Regions from separate parts of the Desulfosalsimonas propionicica genome, predicted to be linked through region 3. Evidence: riboswitches for the same ligand, from Rfam matches in the RefSeq annotation. Region 3 holds a riboswitch; each other region holds the start of a gene.
What was found. Region 3 has a riboswitch for cobalamin ahead of HNR65_RS12035 (hypothetical protein). Riboswitches for the same ligand answer to the same signal wherever they lie in the genome.

Region 1: linked by a shared signal. The riboswitch ahead of HNR65_RS03465 (TonB-dependent receptor) and the one ahead of HNR65_RS12035 (hypothetical protein) in region 3 are both predicted to bind cobalamin.
Region 2: linked by a shared signal. The riboswitch ahead of HNR65_RS04720 (TonB-dependent receptor plug domain-containing protein) and the one ahead of HNR65_RS12035 (hypothetical protein) in region 3 are both predicted to bind cobalamin.

Annotation. Positions count from the first base shown of each region.
Region 1 covers NZ_JACDUS010000001.1:812,209-819,377, reverse strand. Annotated here, with positions in the region: gene HNR65_RS03465 (TonB-dependent receptor) at 1-1,236, opposite strand, end outside; cobalamin riboswitch at 1,408-1,583, opposite strand; gene HNR65_RS03460 (aldehyde ferredoxin oxidoreductase family protein) at 1,740-3,650, opposite strand; gene HNR65_RS03455 (iron-containing alcohol dehydrogenase) at 3,811-4,968, shown strand; gene HNR65_RS03450 (hypothetical protein) at 4,965-5,570, shown strand; gene HNR65_RS03445 (iron-containing alcohol dehydrogenase) at 5,591-6,838, shown strand; gene HNR65_RS03440 (nitroreductase family protein) at 6,848-7,169, opposite strand, start outside.
Region 2 covers NZ_JACDUS010000002.1:297,501-304,669, forward strand. Annotated here, with positions in the region: gene HNR65_RS04700 (PilC/PilY family type IV pilus protein) at 1-2,947, shown strand, start outside; gene HNR65_RS04705 (hypothetical protein) at 2,982-3,368, shown strand; gene HNR65_RS04710 (DUF4124 domain-containing protein) at 3,428-3,955, shown strand; gene rsmG (16S rRNA (guanine(527)-N(7))-methyltransferase RsmG) at 4,388-5,059, shown strand; cobalamin riboswitch at 5,099-5,286, shown strand; gene HNR65_RS04720 (TonB-dependent receptor plug domain-containing protein) at 5,439-7,169, shown strand, end outside.
Region 3 covers NZ_JACDUS010000007.1:19,584-26,752, forward strand. Annotated here, with positions in the region: gene HNR65_RS12020 (hypothetical protein) at 1-160, opposite strand, end outside; gene HNR65_RS12025 (TonB-dependent receptor plug domain-containing protein) at 416-2,317, opposite strand; gene HNR65_RS12030 (radical SAM/SPASM domain-containing protein) at 2,314-3,366, opposite strand; cobalamin riboswitch at 3,431-3,636, opposite strand; cobalamin riboswitch at 3,756-3,941, shown strand; gene HNR65_RS12035 (hypothetical protein) at 4,030-4,293, shown strand; gene cobN (cobaltochelatase subunit CobN) at 4,293-7,169, shown strand, end outside.

The DNA of each region.
Region 1 (7,169 bases), on a different contig from region 3:
GGCAAACAGATTCACGGATTGATTCAGCCGGAAATTAAGCCCCAGGCTGGGAGTGAATTCATCCTGGTCTTCACCGGCGGCGTCCGCATAAATCAATTGCTCCCGCATGCCCAGATCGATTTTCAGCCGCTGGAAAAAGCGCTTGCTGATAATGGCAAACACGGCAACGTCATTGCGGTAATGATATCCATATCCGGTTTCAAAGTTGGCAGCGCGATGAATATATTCAAAGCCGGTTTTGACTTCAGCAGTCAGGAAATCAAATTTGGCGTCTGTTGATAAACCGGTATTAAAATGCTTGTTTTTACTGATCCCGTCCAGGATTTTGGAAGGCTGGTATTCGTATGTTTTTCTCTCTTCATCCCCGTATTTGTAAAATGCTTTGAATCTCGCGTTTTCGGTCTCATAGCGCAGGTTGGTAAAAATTTCATACTGCTCCTGCTCATTGGTGTCCATTACCTGACCGGTTGTGGCGTCATATGTTTCATAGCCGGAGTCCACGTAACTGGCCAGGCCGTCAAAATATAAATTTTCCGCGATATTGGCGTTTACGCTGGCTGAATACCGGTGAAGCGGTCTGGTATCGCTGTATTCGTTATCCGCAAAGTCATCATTGCGCTTAATTGAATTCATATGCTGATACCCAAACCCCACATTCACCCCTGGCCCGAGGTATTGCAGATGATGGTTGTGATAGCCGTAATCCCCGAATTCCACGGATGCCGTTGTCTGTTTGTGAACGGCATTCTTTTTGGTGATAATATTGATGGCCCCGCTCATGGCATCGGCACCGTACTGAATGGAAGATGCCCCTTTCATAACTTCAACCCGTTCAATGTTTTCAAGCGAAAAATTGGATAATTCATAATTTTTGTTTCCGGAATTTTGAATGGGCATGCCATTGATCAGGACCAACTCGCCGCCTTCAACTCCGCGAATCGACAGCGAACTGCCCATTCCGGCTTTTACACCCATGGGTGAATAACCCTGAAATGAAAACCCGCCGATCCGGCGCAGGGCGTCAATAACGTTGTTGCCGCCGGTGCGCTTTAATTCCGCGGCTGAAAAAGACTGAATAAATTGCGGGCTTTCTTTTTCCGGAGAAGGAAACCGCTCAGATGTGACCACAATATCTTCCATGGCCGTGGCATTGTGAGCGGATCGCGCATGTGCGGAATGTTGCGTGCAGATACATAAAATGGAAAAACAGAGAATCAATAAAAATTTTTTGCCCATGGTGCCTCCTTTACTGTTGTCAATGAAAATGTGCCGCAGCCGGCCTTGTCATGGAGAAACCTGGGCATATGCGTTTTCAATAAAAAAATCCCGGATCGTATACACGATCCGGGATTTCCCTTTTTTATCCGCAGAATCCGCCCGGGGCACAACGTTGCCGGCGCAGTCAAACCCCTTATGGTTATTCAGACAGGTCTTCTGACTTGCGGATCAATCTACTTGCTGCGCCTTCCCATTAATACAAACAGTGGCAGTTCTGCAGCTTTCGTCCCCGTTTACAGCCGCGGGCCGGTCCCTGATTCACACAGGGTTCCCTCCTGACAGGCTCCTGTAAAACAACGCTTCGAAAAGCAGGTTGTACAAGCCGGTGCCAGGCTCACATTGCGAGCATCTGAATAATTGTCTATATTTAAATACAATTGCAATACCCTGTCAAGGGTCATTTTTATAATCGATATGCTGTATTTTTTTACTGAACTTACAAAAACAGACAGTTGCAAACTTCAAAAAACATCTTCCCTGTTTTTTCCCCGGCCCGGATGCCGGGGTTCAATGCCCAGCCGGCGAAGGGTTGCCGGGCGGGGCACTCCGTTTGGGTCATATCCCCGCAGCCGGTAATATTTCTGCAACATGGCCTCCAGGGGAACCGTGCTTTGGTCGGCATCACAGGCGCGCCCCTCTGTGAGCAGCCGCAGCGGCAGGGTATCGTCCTTTCTGGAAATACCTTCCCGGGTGTTCATGTAGCGCTCCAGCACATGGACCCGTTCTCCGGCCTTGTAAAAATCCCGCATGCCCTGGTAGGGCACATAGCGGCTGCCCATAATGGCATGCCACAGCTCCGGATAAAGGCTGACATCCATTAAATTCAGCGCCAGCCGGGAAAGGTTCTGATTGAGCAGCCGGATGACAAACTTAGGTGAAAAACGAATCAGGGGCGGCTCCAGGAATACGGCAAAGGAGGTAAACAAACACACGTGCAGGCAGTTGATGGCGCAAAACACATCTTCCATGAACTTGACCATGTAGGGTTTCCAGCGCACAGCCCGGGGCTCGGCCATTCCCAGAATCACCTCCAGGCCCACCATGTAGGATGACAGGTGGCAGCCGCCCCGGTTGGCCGTGGCATAGGAAAGGCCCTGGCCAACAGAACCCCGGGGATCATAGCCGGGCAGTTCCATGCCCTTGACATGCATGGCAAAATCCTCGCCCCCGTATTTCCGGGCCGCGGCAGCAGAACCCAGGGCCAGATCTTTTCCCAGGCCCCGGCGCAGGGCCATATCCGTTATCATTTCGGTAATTTTGTCAGCAGATCCGAATTTCAGATCTGTTTTCAGCAGTCCCTTTTGACCGGCTTCCATGGCCCAGGCCAGGGTCCCGCCCGTTGAAATGGTATCCATACCGTAATGGCTGCACAACTCATTGAAGTCGGAAACCGTTTCCGGATCAAAAATCTCCAGGTTGGCGCCCAGCAGGGTCATGGTCTCGTATTCGGGCACATGCCGTTTTTCCCCCCGAATGGTGCCCCGGTGGCCGCAGAGAATGGCGCAGGGCTTGCAGGTATCATGCTTTGTGTCAAACCGCTCGGCCATGGCCTCGCCGGAGAGCTTGCGGGCGCGGCCGTGGCTGCCGCCGGTAAAATTGCGCACTGGCAGGATTCCGGCGGCATTGCCGGTATTGAGATTGGCGTTGGTGCCGTAATCCCGGAAAGCGCCGGCTGTGACCCCATTTCTTTGAATATATTTAAAAAACAGCCGATTCGCTTTATCAAAGCGTTTTTTGTCCGCCGGCACAATCTTGTATTCTTTGCCCTTTGCCACGATGCCCTTGAGATTTTTGGCCCCCAGCACCGTTCCCATGCCGCCCCGTCCCAGAAAACGGTGTCCGGACCGGATATTGGCAAACCGGACCCGGTTTTCCCCGGCCGGCCCGATGACCAGGGCACCGGAGCCGTCCTGCAAAATCGCCTTTTCCGCATCCGCCGTGCCCGTTCCCCAAAGTTCATCGGCGGGAACAAACGCTGCCCCACCGGCATCCACCCGCAAATAGACCGGTGATTGGGCCCGGCCGAAAATCACCATGGCATCCCACCCGGAAGTCTTTAACGCCATGCCAAAGGGACCGCCGCAGGAACTGCTGGCCATCAGGCCCGTGAGCGGCGATTTGGTCACGGCTTCAAACCGGCCCGAGCAGGCGGCGCCCGTACCCATAAACACCCCGGTTGCCAGGACAAACAAATTCTCCGGGCCAAGGGGATCAATACCCGCGGCCATCCGGTCGTAAATCAGCTTCAGCGCAATGCCTTTGCCGCCCAGATATTGTTGCCGGTCTACATCACTGATATAAGAGATATCAAACGTCTGACGGGTTAAATCCACTTCCAGTACCCGGTTGCTGGTGCCTGTGATCTCCTGCATGAAAACCTCCCTGCCTGATTGAGCAGCAATGAATATACATTCTGGTCCGCTTATGATAAGAGATTGTTTATTAAATTATAAAAAAAAACAAGCCCAATCAACATTTACTGAGGGTCCGCGACGCTTACCGGTCATCCACCAACGGAGCAGGAGTAAAGAAATGCCCCAGTTTGACTACGCGTTTCTGAGTCATCCCAAAATCATCTCCGGTGCCTGCAGCCTGGAAAACATCCCGGCCGAACTTGCGGCCAACAACGCCTGCAAGCCTCTGATTATCACCGACCGGGCGGCAGTTGCCCAAAAAAGGGACCGGATCCTGATCCGGGCATTTGATGATTCCGACTGCTTGATCGGCGCCGTGTTTAACCGATTGGGGGATTATGCCGGCATCAGCCTGGCATGGCAGGCTGCGGACCTGTTTGTCCACCGGGGCTGCGATGCATTGATCGCCCTGGGAAGTTGCTTGTCCGCGGACCTGGCCCGGGCCGTCAATATCCTGGTTTCTGAAAACACGCCGGATCTTTCGGCTTTTTTCAAGGGCGCGGCCCTGACCAAAAGATTATACCCATTTGTATTGGTGCCTGCCGGGGATTTGCACGGCACCGGCGCCGGAAACACCCTGATCCTGGATCACCAGCGTTTTTGCTCGGAATTTCTTGCCCCGGATGTCATCGTGCTGGACAAACGCATGCTCCGGGGACAGCCGCCGCCTCAAACCGCCCAAAGCGCGGCCATTGCCGCGGACAACGCCTGGAGCGCCTTTACCGGGCCCAGCCCCGGCCCCATCCGGGATGCGTTTGTCCACACCGCCCTCCGGCTTTTAAACCAAAACCTGGACGCCGCCCTGGCAGCGCCGGGCCGGGACAAGCCCTGCCTGGCCATGGCCAACGCAGGTGTAATTGCCGCCATTGCCGCTGCCAACGCCGCACCGGGCATTGTGCGGGTGGTTTCAGAAGAACTGGCCCGGATGACCCGCATCCGGAGGGGTTTATTTACCGGCCTTCTGGCGCCTGCAGCCCTGGAAAAATCCCTGGAGCAAAACGGCCCGCCCAGGCCCGAACTGCTGCTGGCAGTGGCCAGCATGGAAACTTATGCCGCCACACCGGAACAACAGCGGCCCGCCACGGGGGCAGATATGCTCAAGGCCCTGTTTGACAAAATTCAAAATACCCTGGGCCAAAGCCTGGAATCTTTGCAAATCCCTTTTTACCAAATCCGGCAGGCCTGTGAAAACGCAGCATCCAGGCCGGATACCGCAATAAAAGCCTCTGAGGCGCTGGACCTGGCTGGCCGGGCCTGGAAAGGAGCATCCGAATGAACCGTTTTACCCCGTTTTCAACCGCTCCGGCCGACCTTGGCCACTATCCGGAGATCCGCCCGAAAACCAGTTATTTCCGGAAAGCCTACATTGCCGTAATGCTGCTGGTGGTGGGCCGGGGCCTTGAAGCCGCTGCAAGGGTGGATCCGACGGTCCGGCGAATTTTTGAGCAGATGCCAGACGGATTCTGTCTTTGCGTGGGCGTGGGCCCGGCAGGACCGTGGATGATGGCCAAAAAGGACAAAAAAGGCCGCCTCCGGTACCTGGGCTGGCACCCCCGGGCAGCCAAAGCTCATCTGCGCCTGACCATCAAAAACCTGGCCTCAGCCATGCGGTTGTTCACCTTTCAGGAGTCAACGGCCCAGGCCTTTAACTACGACCGGTTCATGGTGGAAGGCAGCCTGCCCCAGGCCCTGGCGTTTATGCGGGCCCTGGACCGTGTGGAAGTCTATCTGCTGCCAAAAATCATTGCCAGGCGGGCTGTCAAACGCTATCCGGGCAACTCGGAACTGCCGGGCTGGAAAAAGCATTTCAACCGCATCCGGATCTATTTGCGCGCCTTTTTTCCGGACCTGATACGGGTGATTTACAAAAACATTTAAAAACCGGGAAAGGAATCGCCATGATCCTGCCGGAATTTTATGATTTCTGCAGCCGTGCCAAAATTGTTTCAGGGCAAAACGCCCTTGAAAAAATACCGGCGCTGCTGGCCGAACTTGACGCCGGCCGGCCGCTGATCATCACGGATCCCGGGGTGGAAAACGCCGGGCTCGTGGATGTGGTCAAACAGGCCATAGCCCGCGGCCTGGAATCCGCACCGGTTTACAGCGATGTTCCGGTGGATTCCGACTACCATGTGGTGGACAAAATCGCCGGCGTGTACAGGGAAAACCAATGCGACGCCATCATTGCCGTGGGCGGCGGCTCGGTGATTGACACGGCCAAGGGTGTGAACATCGTGGTTTCGCTGGGAGGCAAAACCCTGCTGGACTACCAGGGAGCCGGTGCGGTGCGCAACAAACTCAATCCTTTGGTGATTCTGCCCACCACCGCAGGCACGGGATCGGAAATGACCCTGGTGGCCGTGATCGCCGATCCGGAACGCCGGGAGAAAATGCTCTTTGTCTCCTATTTTCTGCTGCCGGACCTGGCCGTGCTCGATGCCCGCCTGACCCGGACCCTGCCGGATTTTATCACAGCGGCAACAGCCATGGACGCCCTGTCCCATGCCTGCGAGGCCTGGTACTGCATGGAAAAAAACCCTTTAAGCGATACCCTGGCGTTTCAGGCCATTGATCTCATCAGCCAAAACCTGCTTTATGTGATCCAAAACCCCGAAGACACCCAGGCCCGCCTGGCCCTGGCCAATGCCTCCACCTTGGCCGGGGCGGCATTTTCCAATTCCATGGTGGGCATGGTGCACAATCTCGGCCATTCCACGGGCGCGGTGTGCCACGTGCCCCACGGAAACTGCATGGCGGCTTTGCTGCCCTATGGCCTGGAATACAACCTGCACCGCAGGGACGAAATCATCGGCCAGCTGCTGCTGCCCCTGGCCGGGCCGGAAACCTATGCCGCAACACCCCGGCACCAACGGGCCGAAAAAACAATCGCGTTGATCCGGCAGCTTAATCAGGACCTGCATGATGCCATTGGCGGGCGCCATCCCCGGTTTCTATCGGAAATCCGGGACCGAGACGGCCGGCGCCTGGTGGAAAAAAACATGCTGCCCAAGATTGCGGAAAAAGCCTTAAGCGACGGGGCCCGGGTGCCCAACCCCGAGGAACTGCTGGCAGAAGATGCGCAGATGGTGCTCGAACACGCCTGGCAAGGCACGCCCCTGGACCGGACAAAAATCAAAACCGGGTAAGATTTTCACTTATCGAAGCCAGTCCACGGGCCTGGGCCTGCGGGAAGGGGTTCTGGCATATGTATGGGCCGGATAGCCCATGGTCAGGCAGGCATAGGCTCTGCGGTCCCGGGGAAGGGATGCCAGCTTTCGAAGACCCGGGAAAATTTTCAGGGCCAGAGTCACAAATCCGATATAACAGGTGCCCAGGCCCCGGGCGTGGGCGTGGTTCATGATATCCCCGGCGGCGATATTGCAGTTTTCACAGTGAAATCGCCCCTTTTTGGGCGCATGCACCAAAATCAGCACCGGCGCATTGTGCAAAATCAGATCCCGGCCGGCTGCCTGTTGC
Region 2 (7,169 bases), on a different contig from region 3:
ACCCTCGCCCATAAACCTTGTTAGGGCTCATTATTACGTTCAGGCAGATGACGGCACCATGTATCTTGTTAATCTGGACGGTGAAATCGAGTATTGGAGGATAAACGATGCAAACGACAATATGAAAGTTGATAGTGTCTATGAACTGGAAAAGGCGAGTGATCCGCCTTCTGAAATTGTCACCGGTCGCAGCTATAATGAGGAGCGGGTCAATTTTGGCAACTGGTATTCATTTTACCGAAAAAGGGAGTTGACAGCAAAAAATGCGGTTGCCAACGTAATAGATGATGTGCAGGGCGTCTATATCGGTATACTAACGATCCATAAACGGCTTGAACAGCATGCCCTTCCCATTCAGGTGGATCTCGATGGCACCCTGTATGAGGAAGCAGAAAGCCTTCTGGGATCTCTTTACACGCTGGATTCAAGCGGCGGTACTCCTCTGCGAACAGGTTTGAAACAGCTGGGAGAATATTTCAGCGGAAGCGGCGGGGGGCTCAGACCTTCGTCAATTTCTTCAATGCCGGCCTATGTAAGCGGTTACATGTCTGAAGACAGCTACCCGTATTTTACAGAGGACAAGGGCGGAGCATGCCAGCAGGCATTCAGCATTGCCATGACAGACGGGTACTGGAACGGAAGCAATCCGTCTATTGGAAATGAAGACGGAAATGACGACACTGATTTTGACGGGGATCCGTTCGGGGACTCATATTATAACACCCTTGCAGATGTTGCCATGAAATATTACGAAGACGATCTGAACCCAGACCTTTCCGATGTAGTACCCACGCGAAACTGGGATCAGGCCGCCCACCAGCATATGATTACCTATTCAGTGTCTTTTGGCGTAACCGGAACCATTGACCGCAGTGTATATCCTGAATGCGGGAGGGGGGGCTCCTGTCCTTACTGGCCAAATCCCGGAGATTCAGAGCAGAACAAGATCGATGATCTGTATCATGCAGCGGTAAACGGACGCGGAAAATACATTAACGCCAGTAATCCCCAGGAATTAATAGATGCCATGGGCGAGATGATGGAGGATATAGAGTCCAGGCTTGGATCGGCTGCTTCTGTTGCCACCAATTCTGTCCAGCGTACTGTTGGCACCACCATTTATCAGGGGATTTACAACACCGATAACTGGCACGGAGATGTCATGGCCAAAGAGGTAGAACTGGAAAGCGGGTCTGTCGGGTCCACAATCTGGAGTGCGAGTTTGGAGCTCGAAGAAGTATCATGGGACAGCCGGGAAATAATTACTTATGACGGTACCAGCGGAGTTCCGTTTCGATACGGACAATCCGGGGTTCCTTATGAAGAAAATCTTGTAAACTACCTGCGGGGAGATCCGTCAAATAATGTTTCAAACGGAGGTACATACAGAACCCGGGCCAGCAAGCTCGGTGACGTGGTGCATTCTTCCCCTGAGTATTATAATGGTGTTGTCTACGTTGGAGCCAACAACGGTATGCTCCATGTCTTTGACGCAGAAACCGGAGAAGAAAAGTTCGCTTACATCCCCAAGATTCTTATTGATAAGGGGAGTCTGCCTGGTCTGGCTTCAACAGATTACAGCCACCAGTTTTATGTGGACGGGGCTCCCTTTGTGCGAAAGATCAGCGATACCACAACTTTGCTTGTCGGCGGGCTTCGCAAGGGCGGCAAGGGCTATTTCGGTCTCAACGTGAGCGATTCGGATGCAATAAGTGAGGTCAGCGCAGCAGATCTTGTGAAATGGGAATATGCAGCTGACAGCAACGGAGATGGGGTTGTTGATGACAGCGACCTGGGCTATTCCTACAGCTCCGGTTATATTGTAAAAACCAGGGCAGCCGGATGGGTGGTGATATTCGGAAACGGCTACGGCAGTGAAAATGAAAGCGCAGTATTGTATATTCTGGATGTAGACGATGAAACCGGTGCACTATTGTCGGTTACAAAGATAGATACCGGTGCAGTCGGCTGCAACGGGCTGTCATCTCCGGCCATAACGGACGTGAATTCAGATGGGTATGCCGATTACGTGTATGCCGGCGATTTGAAAGGCAATCTCTGGAAATTTGATTTGACGGATACTAACGGAGACGATCTATACGAGATAAGTGACTGGAAGATCGCATACGGGACGGAAACGAATCCAGAACCCCTTATAAAGGTCAGCAATGACAGCGGAGGCCAGCCCATTACCGTGGAGCCGGACGTTATGCGGATGGGCTGCGAACCGGGGCAGGAAGGATATTTCGTGGTTTTTGGAACCGGACAGTATATTGCAATGACAGATTTTGAAAATACCGATCAACAAAGTTTTTACGGGGTTTGGGACTGGCAGGACGCCTGGCCTGAAGATGAACAGGCCTCCAGATATCTGGGAGAATTTACGGCAACAGCTGCTAATCCTGTCCTTTCAAACGCGCCTGACAACGCGGACAGTTTAACGCTGCTTGAGCAGACCGCAAGTGCTGCCGGAAGCGATTGGCGTATGTTTTCTGATAATTCAATTAGTTATTTTACTCCTACTGAAGGGGATATAGACAGTGAAACCGATCATGCCGGGTGGTATTTCAATCTGCTTGATGAGCGCGCCCGGGTTATACGGGATCCCTCGCTTCGTTCGGGCTCCGCACGGGATTCCGGGATTGTGAACTTTATTTCGTCTATTCCGTCAGAATCCCCATGCGATGCAGGCGGATATTCCTGGCTGTACAGGGTCAGCGCATGCAGCGGCGGCCGCTCAAACAACCCCCAGTTTGACACCACCGGGGATAATAAAGTCAATAAAGACGACGATGCAGAAAAAAGCGGCAAATCTTTTGACCAGATGATCTATACTCCCACTTCTATAGGGGATATGGATTATCTTACCGATTCCACAGGTGATATACAGGAAGAGGCATCTTCAGAGCGGCCGGAGGGAATGGTCTACTGGCGTATACTTCAATAATTCTTTTTTCATTCAATCGAAAGGATACAGTTTTATGTATGCTGCAATAAAGCCTATAGCCAAAAAGATTGTTTTTTATTCTTGCATTCTTGCATTTGCTGTTATCCTCGGATTTCCTTGCAGCAATGCGAGTGCACAAAACGACAGGACAGATGTCAAAATAGAACGGATTCGTCCTGCTCCCAATTACAATTCGTCTGAAACGGACTTTTCAAAAACAACCAGAAAATATTTTGATGTTATCGGCCCGCTTGACTATAAATTCGATACAAGAATCGTGGTTGGAGACAGGAATTTTAACATTGCCGGTAATAAAGCAAGGACAACAGGAGTCAGAGAGGGCGACTATGTGGGTGTGCGGTTTAACGATGAGGGGGAGGTAATAGAGGTAAAAAGACTTAAACGCCCATCCCGAAGGTGACCTTCCGGGACTATTCAGGTGGTTTGCTGCTTGTTGCCAAGTATTATAAGGATATTATTATGAAAATTTTCGTATATATTATTTTGGTTATGCCTGTTTTATTTTTATGGAGCCTCCCTGTTGAGGCAGAATATTATCAGTATAAAGATGAAAACGGAAAGTTGCATTACACGGATGATATTTCCCAGATACCGGAACACAGCAGCGAAACCCTGAAAAAATTTGATTCGGTTTCTTCACGCCCTGAGAGCACACGGCCGGAGAGCAGAAAAAGAAATCAGTCACAGAACAGACATGCCTCGGGGGAGACCTGGGACGGGAAATTAGAAAATACCGCGAAACAACTGGATAGCGAAAGAGAAAAATTACAGCAGACTTACCAAGAACTGCAAAATGAAAAACAGGAACTAAAGCAGAAATCAACTGATGACATGACCAAAAGTGAACGAAATGCCCATGCCCGGAAGATTCGTGAGCTCAATTCCAGGATAAGACGCTATAACGAGCAGGAAAAGGCGTTCAGCGAAAAAATCAAGCGCTTAAACGGCCGTATAAATGATAAAGAGGATAATGCCGGGCAGAGGTAGGAAGAAGTTTTTTTCCACCATCATTGATCCGGAAGAAGGGGTTTTTCCGCAATACGATTTCCCGGTATTGACATCATCCCAAATCACAACTTTTCGCATTAGATGGGGGCATGCTTTTGGAGTTATTCCAAAAAAATTTCCCTGAAAGAAATCGATACTGCACTGCTTGTGGAAACGGTTGTAAAATACGGGGATGTGGATGACATCAAACTGCCTTTCAACCATTACAATGAAGCTGATCTCAAAGAGATCTGGCTCCGGCGCCTTGTACCTGACGAGCGCTTTAAAAAATTAAATTTTTATCTGGCCAGAATTTTTTTTAACACAGATCTTGACCGGTTCAAGCAGGGAATAAAAGGTTATGACAGGGCAGCCAAATTGCGAATGCTTGCTTTGCCAGACTAAAAGAACAGCCATGTGGCTGACCCACATATGAAAGAAAAGCAGACCAACTGGCATCAGTGGCAGGACTGGGTGGCTCAGGCAGGAAAAGGGCTTGGACTCGTTCTGGATGATTATAAAATCGGGAATTTGGAACGATTTGCCGAAGAACTGCTTGAAGCCGGAGAGCGTTTGAATCTCACTAGTGTGGAGGATCCTCTGGAAATTGCCGAAAACCTGATGCTCGATTCCATGGTGCCGGCAAAATTTATTGCATCCGGGGCCAGGGTGCTGGACCTGGGAACCGGGGCGGGCATTCCCGGTATTCCCATGAAAATCGCGTTTCCGGAGCTGGATTTAACCCTGATTGACAGCCGGCGCAAACGGATCAGCTTTGTGGGGTATGCTATCCGGCGCCTGGGGCTTGAAAACATCTGCGCCCGGCATGTGCGGGCCGAGGATCTGGCAGGGGAAGATCAAAAGTTTGACGTGGTGGTCAGCCGGGCTGTGACTTCCCTGGCAGAGCTCATGAATCTGGCCGCGCCGCTGCTAAAACCCGGCGGCGTGCTCATGGCCATGAAGGGCAGGGGGTATGAGACTGAGCTGGAAGACGCCGGGCTTGGCAAGCAAGTAGGGGAAGGCGGCCGGGTGAGGCTGGAGAAATATCGGTTGCCTGGGCTGGGCATTGACCGGGTGGTGGTGATGGTCAAAGCTGATTTGTAATTTCTTCTTGACTTTTCCTGTTATGTTTCATTAACATATGCGCAACATATCATTTCAGGTGCCTTACAAAGGCTGAAAAGGGAACCTCGTTAAAATCGGGGACGGGCCCGCCGCTGTAATTGGGGACGAAAGTCGCAAAAAGCCACTTTTTCAAAAAAAGAAAGGGGAAGGCGCGGCAACTCGGATGATCCAAAAGTCAGAAGACCTGCCTGAATGAGAAAATAGCCTCCGGGATATGCGCGGACCAGAAAACCCGGCGGCTGCATGTATCTGAGGATAAAAAAGGGACATCCCCGGATCGATGAAAATATCGGTCCGGGGATTTTTTTTGGGCTTGGGACGGAACTTGCAACCAAAATGAGCAGAAGGAGAAACTGCGATGAAAGGAAAGATGGTTTGCCTGGCATGTATTCTTGGCATGTTATGGCCCCTGTCAGGTATGGCACAAGAAACGGGTGGCAGCAGTGATCTCTCCGCGATGAGACTGGAAGAGGTTGTGGTTACAGGGCAACGCATTGAGGAACCTTTGCAGGAGGTCGATGCCAGTGTAACGGTTTTAAATGAAGAGGATATCCAAATGTCTTCAGCCACGAACCTGGGAGATTTACTGGCAGAAGAAAATATCGGACATATTTACAAGACACCCGGGAATCAAATTGCCATTGGAATTCGGGGGTTCCGGGGTGATTCAATGGGTAGTGACCTGGACAGCAAAGTATTGGTATTGTTAAACGGCCGCAGAAGCGGAACCTCCAACGTGGCTACAATCATGACAGAAAATATCGAGAGAGTGGAAATCATACGCGGCCCCGCATCTGTTCAATACGGCTCTACAGCCATCGGAGGTGTGATTAATGTGATCACAAAACAGGGAAAAGACAATCCGGCTTTTTTTGCAAAAGGCACGCTTGGCAGTTTTGGCTATCAGGAAAGCAAGGCTGGTTTCTCCGGAAAAAGTGGAAATTTTGACTTTTCCGGTGCCGCAAGCATTAGCAGCATGGATGATTATGATACTGCAGAAGATGAAAAATACAAAAACACCGGCTATGATGAAAAGAAAAATATCAGCTTAAACCTTGGCTATGAGTTTTTGCCTGAAAACCGGATAGGCCTTATGTATACAAGCCATGAGGCAGACAAAGTCGGCAGTCCAGATATGTTAAGTCAAAATGATCCGGATGACTACGTGGACAATCTGAATGAGTCTATCGACTTAATATACGAGGGGACCGCAAGGAATGGAATCTTTTCCTGGAAAACACGGTATTTCACAGGTGATGATGAATATAATTTTTATGATATTCCGACCAATACTGATAATTTTGAAAGAAAGACTGATTTTCAGGGCGCCCAAGCTCAGCTTACCTGGGATCCAGGAAAATATACCATAACATCCGGTGTTGATTGGATCAATTATGAAACCAGTCAGAACGCCCCCCAAAAAACTGAGTTTGACAATCCGGCATATTTTATCCTTGGCAAAGCGAGGTATTTTGAAGACCGCCTCACCATAACCGGAGGACTCCGCTACGATGATTACGAAGTTGAAGTGAAAAAAGGGGAGGGCGGAAAAGAGGATGAAGACAATATAAGTCCCAGGGTTGGGCTATCCTGGTTTTTTATGGACAACCTTAAGGTTCGTGCCAATTACGGACAAGGGTTCAGAATGCCTTCTGCAAGAGAGCTGGCAGGCGATTATGATATTGAGTACTATGGGTTTGCATATCCTTATAAAGGAAACCCGGACCTGGATCCGGAAAAAAGCCATACATACGAGGCCGGGTTGGACTGGTATTATCATGCCTTTGATCTTTCTCTGACATATTTTTACACTGATTTTAAAGATAAGATTGAAACAAAAACGGATATGCAAACATTCATTACCACTTGGGAAAATATTGGAGATGCTACTGTTGCTGGATTTGAAGGCAATTTTTCTTATGATCTGGCTACACTATGGGATTTGGCCTGGAAAATCCGACCATATGTTAATTTTACTTACCTAACAGAATATGAGGATGATGAAACTGGTGAAGATCTCCCTCATGTATCAAACCTGCTTATTTCATACGGTATTTCTGTTTCTGACAATGACGGTTTTTCCATGCGG
Region 3 (7,169 bases):
CTTGGAAGCCTTCGTCCGGGTAAAAGTCTTCTGCCAGGGCAATGCTGTTGAAATTCTTGCGCACCCATTTGTGAAGGGCGTTGGCAAAGGCGGGATTATGAAAGCGGATCACTTCGCCCAGGCAGTTCAGGTCCTGTTGTATGCGCCAGTATAGATACATAAAAACACCCCCTCAAATTTGTTGTTTAATAAAAATTTTGTTTTTCCAATTAGATATGGGTCAACCCGGTTTCGCCCGGATGGGTGCTGAGGTCGCGCAGGTAGGTAAACTCGTCGAGCACCACCAGATGATACTTGCCGGTTCGTGGCCGGCAAAACGCTGTTTCACTCGGGTATGGATGTGTCCGTAGATTTGGCGCGCGCGGGTCGTGCTGCCGAATGTGGCAATAACAATGGGATGTTTCATGGCTGGCTCCTATAACGCAACATTGAAACCGGCATAAGCCCGCAATCCGTCATTCGGGTAGCCGTGATGAATTTCAAAATCATTGTCAAACAGGTTGCGCACCTGGACGAACAGCTCAAACGGGTGGCCGCCCCACTTGAGGGGCTGGGCGATTTTTGCGTCCACGCTTAAATAGCCGGCCATCCTCTTTTCCCTGCTGTTTTCAAGATCGCTGAACCGCTCGCTTACGGCCTCCATGTCAATCTCCAGGCGCGTGTCCGTCTTTTTCAGAGTCTGTTTAACGGTGGCCGTGAATTTCTGGGCCGGTGTGTAGGTGAGCTCCTCGCCATTGGCCTCGTTTTCGCTCTCCTGGCGGATATAGTTGAAATTCATCTCGGTTTGCTCAAACGGCTGCCACTTGACATTGATTTCAACACCACAGCGCCAGGCATCGGCGATGTTGACAGGCCGCTTGATGGTATCCGCGAATTCCTGGTAGGCGATCAGGTCCTTCACATCCTCGCGAAACAGGGTGACAGAGATTCCACCGGTCTCGCCCGCCTTTTGTATAAATCCCAGGCTGCTGCTGATCACCCTTTCCTCGTCAAGATCGGGGTTGCCCCGGACCTGGTCGATAGAGCCGTGGCTGGGCTGGTAGAGCTGGCCGAAGGTGGGAATGTTGACCGTGTAGCCCACCCCGGCTTTGATGATCCGGCCGGCGCCGGGTTTAAAAGAAATCCCCAGATTGCCGCCAGGCGCCGGGTCGAAATCCGATGCCCAATCCCCTCTTGCGCCGGCACTTACGGAGAAGGCCCCTAGCCGGCGGTCGAACTGGCCGTGAAGGCCGATCTGCCGGCGATCATGATCGCCGCTCAAGGTATGATCCACGGTTTCATGTCTGGCAGAGGCGCCGGTCCGCACGGACCACAAGCCCGTATCCTCACACCAGTCGGTCTCGCCTTTCACGCCTATCCCCAGGGTCTCCAGGGTGGATTCCAGTCCGGTCTGGGAGCGGTCTTCCAGCCGCACCCCGTCGGCAAACAGCTTGGCTTTGTAGCTTCCGGTATCGCCTGTCATGCCCTGGGCGCGAAAGTCCGCGGATGCTTTTTGAAAGGTCTGCTCGGCATCCGGAGTGGGATTGTAATCCCGGCCCGGATTTCCGTGGGCGCTGTAGTAGTATCGGCCGTTTATGTCATAGGCCCGGGCGTCGGGGGTCTGCATTTCCCATTGGGCGCTGATGTTGGCACTGTCGCGATCGTTGTTTCCGCGCTTGCCGTCCGTGTGCTTGCCGGTTGCGGACAGCTGCAGCCGCTGGTTGTCAGAGCTCATGGATTTTGAAGCCGTGGCTTCCGCTGTGCCATAGGAGCCGCCCAAAACCCGGAAGCGGGCCGAGGGCCGGGTTTTGCCGTCTGCTTTGCCGTCAGGGGCCAACACAATATTAATGGCGCCCGACGATGCGCCGACACCCAGCCATACGGGTACAGGCGGCTTATAGACTTCGATGCGCTCGATCATGGAAACCGGGATGTCCCCGATAACCGCGCTGCCGTACTGGCTGCCGCCCGCAGGGCGCCCGTTGACCAAAATCAGAATGCGTCCGGTGCCGCCGGAGCCGCGGATACTGATGCGCGCGCCCAGGCCTGTGCCGCTGGGCTCCACCGATACGCCGGGCATGGCGTCTACGGCTGTGTCCGTGTCCAGGAAATTACGCTCCCGAATTTCATCGCGTCCCATAACTTCCACCTGCTGCGGATTGTCTTGGATAAAGCTTTCCAGCCGTTTGGCGGTTACCGTTACCTCCTCCAGCCGGTGGGCACTCTGGCCTGAATGGCCGGAGTGATCGTGATCGTGAGCCAGGGCAGGGGACGTGCCCGGAGCTGTCAACAAAACCAAAAAACATAAAAAAGCTGTCTGGAACAATCGATGAATCACGTTTTTCTCCGTTCAGGCGGGTTTTCGGTTGAAGTTTTCCAAAGCGCCCGATACAGGTCGCAGACCAGTGTCTGACGCGCTCCCCGGTTATAATGGAGCCGGCCGGGGCAGTCGCCCGGACATCGATCCCGTATCTCACAGCGTTCACAGTCCGCCTGTTCGGGCCTGGACATACCCAGTCGCTGCAGGGCACCGGGTTCCGGATGCCAGACGGTGCCTGCGGCAAAAGAATCATCCGCCAGAGTTTGTCCGCAGGGAAACAGCCGGCCGTCCGGATGAACAGCCAGGCTCTCTCCCCGGCAGGCATGACAGAAGGCCGGCTTTTTTTCAGCGCGCATCAACAGATCCTTTTCACGCAAACGGATAGGGCGGGGCCTGCAGGCGTTAACCGCAGCCAAGGTTGCGGCCATGGCTTTGCTGCCGTCTGCCAGGGACCGGCTGTCGGGAAAATCTGCAGCCGCCGTTGCAGCGGCCCGGCCTTTGGCCACCAAAAGATCCAGGCCGATGCCCCGGGCGCAGGAAAAGCCCGCCAGAGTAAGCGCCAGGCGATCCAGGAAAGCCGTGTTGTGGCGGGTCACCACGGTTGTCACCCGAAAGGGGATGCCGGCGGACTCCAGCATCTGCAGGCCGCGAAGGGTTTCGGCCGCCTTGCCCCGCTGCGCCTGGTGGACGTCCGGACCGCCGTCCAGACTGACTCCCACCTGCATGTCGTAGGTCTTGAAAATTTTCAGCATCTCCGGGCTCAGGCAGCTCCCGTTGGTCTGTATTCCGATAGTCCGGCAAAGTCCGCTTTCACGGGCGGACCGGGCGGCTTTTTCAATCAGTGCCGGCATCAGCGTCGGCTCGCCCCCGGTGAGCTGCAGATGAAAGGGGCGGCCGCTGTCTGCCGCCAGCCGGCAGGCCTGGTATAAAACCGACTCCGGCATATCGGCCGGCGTTTTCTCCGGACCGTTATAACAATATCGGCAGCACAGGTTGCATCTTGTGGTCAGTGCCAGTATGAGGTAACGGATATTCATCAAAGTGCAAAAAAAAATCCCGGATCGCATACACGATCCGGGATTTCCCTTTTTTATCCAGGGTGCGGTGAAACGGCGGCTATACCGGGAAGCCGCGCTTCTCAAAGTCCGGGCAGGTCTTCTGGCTCTCGGATCGATCTACTCACTGCCCCTTCCCGGCAACTTTGCCAGTGGGATGCTGCAGTTTTCGTCCCCGATTACAGCGGCGGGTCCACCACCGAATTTCACGGTGTTCCCTTTTAGCGGCCGGAAGGGACTTTGCTCAGGCCCCCGGGCCGCACCCGGACCTTTTATTTTATTTTATTTTAGGCTGAAAAGAGAATATAAAGAAATCATCCCATTGTCAACCCACTTGAACAAGAGTGGGCCGAGGGGGCAGCGCGGCAATTCATCCTTGACTTTGCTTTTGGAATCTTTTTAAATGAATTTTTTATTCAGGTGCTCATCAGTTGAGCCGAAGAGGGAACCCTGTGCAAATCAGGGACCGGCCCGCGGCTGTGAGCGGGGACGAAAGCTGCAATAAAGCCACTGGCGAAGGTGTCGGGAAGGGGCAGCGAGTAGAGGGATCCGCAAGTCAGAAGACCTGTCTGAATAAGCATAAGGGGTTTGACTGCGCCGGCAACGTTGTGCCCCGGGCTGAATCTGCGGATAAAAAGGGATATCCCGGATCGTGTATGCGGTCCGGGATTTTTTTTGCAGAAAACCCAGGCCTTCTTTAAGTACGGGGACGAAGACAGCATGGAGTACGAATACGATCCGCAAATGGAGCAAGCTTGGGCTTTCCGGCTTTTACATGGATTACGCGGAAAATACCGTTTGTGGAAAGGCTATCTGACAATGGCCGTGGACAACGTGTTTGATGAAGATGTTGAGATAAACGGCAACAAGGAAACAGACAATTATATTTATTACGGCATGCCCCGGTTTTTTAAAACTGGATATGAGATTGCGTTTTAATGAAACTGGTCTACTTCAGCGTAAGCGCCAATGAAATCCCAAACCTGAGTGAGGCGGCCCGGATTTTTTGCAGCCGGTTCGCCCCGCTTGATATCCATGCCCGCACCCGCACCCAGCTGGAGGCCGGTGAGGAAGCCCGGGCGGCCTTTGTGCGCCATGCCCTGGCCGCAGATGCCGTTTTTGTCACGTTGATGGCGGGCGCCCATTCCTGTCCGGTCTGGGAGGCGCTTACCGAAGCCATAACCGTGGCGCGGAGCCGGGGCGGGCAAACGCCTTTTTTTCATGTGCAGCCCACGGGCAGCAATGCGGATGCCCTGAAACTGGTTGAGGACTATAGCGACGGCCTGGAAAACGGGGCTGATGTGTGGACCCGGCTGAGCCGGTATTATCGTTATGGCGGTGTGGAAAATCTGCTCAATCTGTTAATTTTTCTTAGCAACCGGCTATACGGCAAGGCCCAGGCTTTTGCCCCGCCCGCTCCTCAGCCCTTTGAAGGGCTGTATCATCCGGATCATGGCCATATTGCCGATTTCGAGGGCTATCGCCGCAGCCTGGATCCAAACCGGCCCACGGTGGGCATCTGGTTTTATCAGAATTTCTGGACGAGCAACAACAAGGCGCACATTGACGCCATTGTCCGGGAGGCAGAGTCTCAGGGGGCAAACGTCATTTGCGTGTTCCACGTGCGCTTCAAGGATCGGCTGCTCGGAAACAAGGGCGCTGATTCCGTGATGGCGCAGTTTTTCATGGCAGACGACCGGCCGCTGATTGATGTGCTGATCAATCCGGTCATGTTCAGCCTGAATGCGGCAGCACCTGAATACCGGGGGCTGCTTGAGCGCCTGGGCGTGCCTGTCATCCAGGCCATGGCCACCACCCGGCCCATAGCGGAATGGAAGGCAAACCCGCAGGGGTTGAACAATGTGGATATCACCATCAATGTGGCCCAGCCCGAGCTTGACGGTGTGATTGTCACCGTGCCTGTGGCTGCCAAACAGTGTGTGGACACGGACCCGATCAGCGGGGCGGCGGTGAACAAGTACGTCCCCATACCGGATCGCACGGCTGCGATGGTTCGCCTTGCCTTGAACTGGGCGGCGCTTCGCCGAAAGAAAAACGCGGAAAAAAAAGTTGCCATTGTCTTTCATCATTACCCGCCGCGAAACGATCGCATCGGCTGCGCGTCGGGGCTGGATTCTTTTGCCAGCGTCACGGATCTGGTGGCGGCCATGAACGGAAAGGGCTACCGGGTGGATCATCTCTATACGGACGGCAACGAGCTGGCCCGGGCGCTGACTGCCTGCATGACCTGTGACCAGCGCTTTCTCCCGCCCGATCAGATGGCCGACCGGTCCCGGGCAACAGCCGGCCCGGAATATTATAAGCCATGGCACAAGGCACTGCCCCGGCCGATTCAGGAGCAAATCCAGGCGGACTGGGGGCCGGTGCCCGGCGATCTTTTTGTCCATGAGCAGCGACTGCTTTTCCCCGGGTTTTTAAACGGCAATCTGTTTATCACCATTCAGCCGCCCAGGGGATATTTAGAGCAAGTGGACAAGCTCTACCATGACCCGCACATGGCCCCGCCCCATCATTACCTGGCCCACTACCGGTGGATCAGGGAGGTCTTTGGCGCGGATGCAGTGATCCATGTGGGAAAACACGGGAGCCTGGAGTGGCTGCCGGGAAAAGCCGTGGGCCTTGGGCCGGAGTGCTACCCGGATCTTGCCATAGGGGATCTGCCCAATATCTATCCCTATATAATAAATGACCCCGGCGAAGGCACCCAGGCCAAGCGTCGCTCTTATGCCTGTATAATTGATCACCTGCCGCCGGCCCTGACAAACGCAGGGCTCTACGAGGAGCTGGCGGATCTGGAAAATCGGCTATTGGAATATCAGGAGGCCGCAGTCCAGGACCCGGCCAAGCTGGAGATCCTGGCGCCCATGATATGGGAGGCCGCTGAAGCGGCCGATCTTGTAAATGACCTGAACCTCACTCGCAAAGCCGCTCTTTCCGACGTGGCCGCCTTTATTGAAACCCTTCATGAGTATTTGGGAGAAATATCGGATACCACCATTGCAGACGGCCTGCATACCCTGGGCCGGCCGCCGGAGAATGCTCAATTGATCCGGACCCTGGTCCAGATCATGCGCCTGGCCAACGGATCGGTGCCCTCGCTTCGCGAAGCGGTTTTAAGGGCCTTGGGCTATGACCCCGAACAGGTATTTAACAGCCGGGGCCGGCCGGTAATCGGCGCGGCTGTTGAGACCGGGGGCCAGGTGCTGGAAAAAGCCCGGCAGCTTTGTGAGGATTTGGTAGGGGATCTGATGAATTCGGGAAAAGAAGCGGACGCGGCAGTGGAGGCCCAGCGGCAGCATCTGGGCAAAGCCCATCCGGCGGTGACCGAAGCCCTTGAGTTTGTCCAAAATGATCTGGCTCCGCGGCTTCAGCAGACGGAAAACGAAAGGATCGCCTGTCTTGGCGCTCTGGAGGGCCGTTTTGTGCCGCCCGGCCCGTCCGGGGCTCCCAGCCGCGGACAGGCGCACATTCTTCCCACGGGTCGAAATTTTTATTCCGTGGACCCTCAGAAGATTCCCACCCCTGCGGCCTGGGAAGTGGGCCGCAAACTGGGGGATGCCTTGATGGCGCGTTACCTTGACGAACACGGAAGCTATCCGGACAGCGTGGGCCTGATCCTGTGGGCAAGCCCGACCATGCGCTCCAAGGGTGATGATGTGGCGGAAATCCTCTATCTTTTGGGAGTTCGGCCGGTATGGCAGAAAGGCTCCGGCAATGTGCGCGGTGTTGAAATTATTCCCGCAGCCGAACTCGGCCGGCCGCGCATTGACGTCTCCCCGAGAATTTCCGGCATT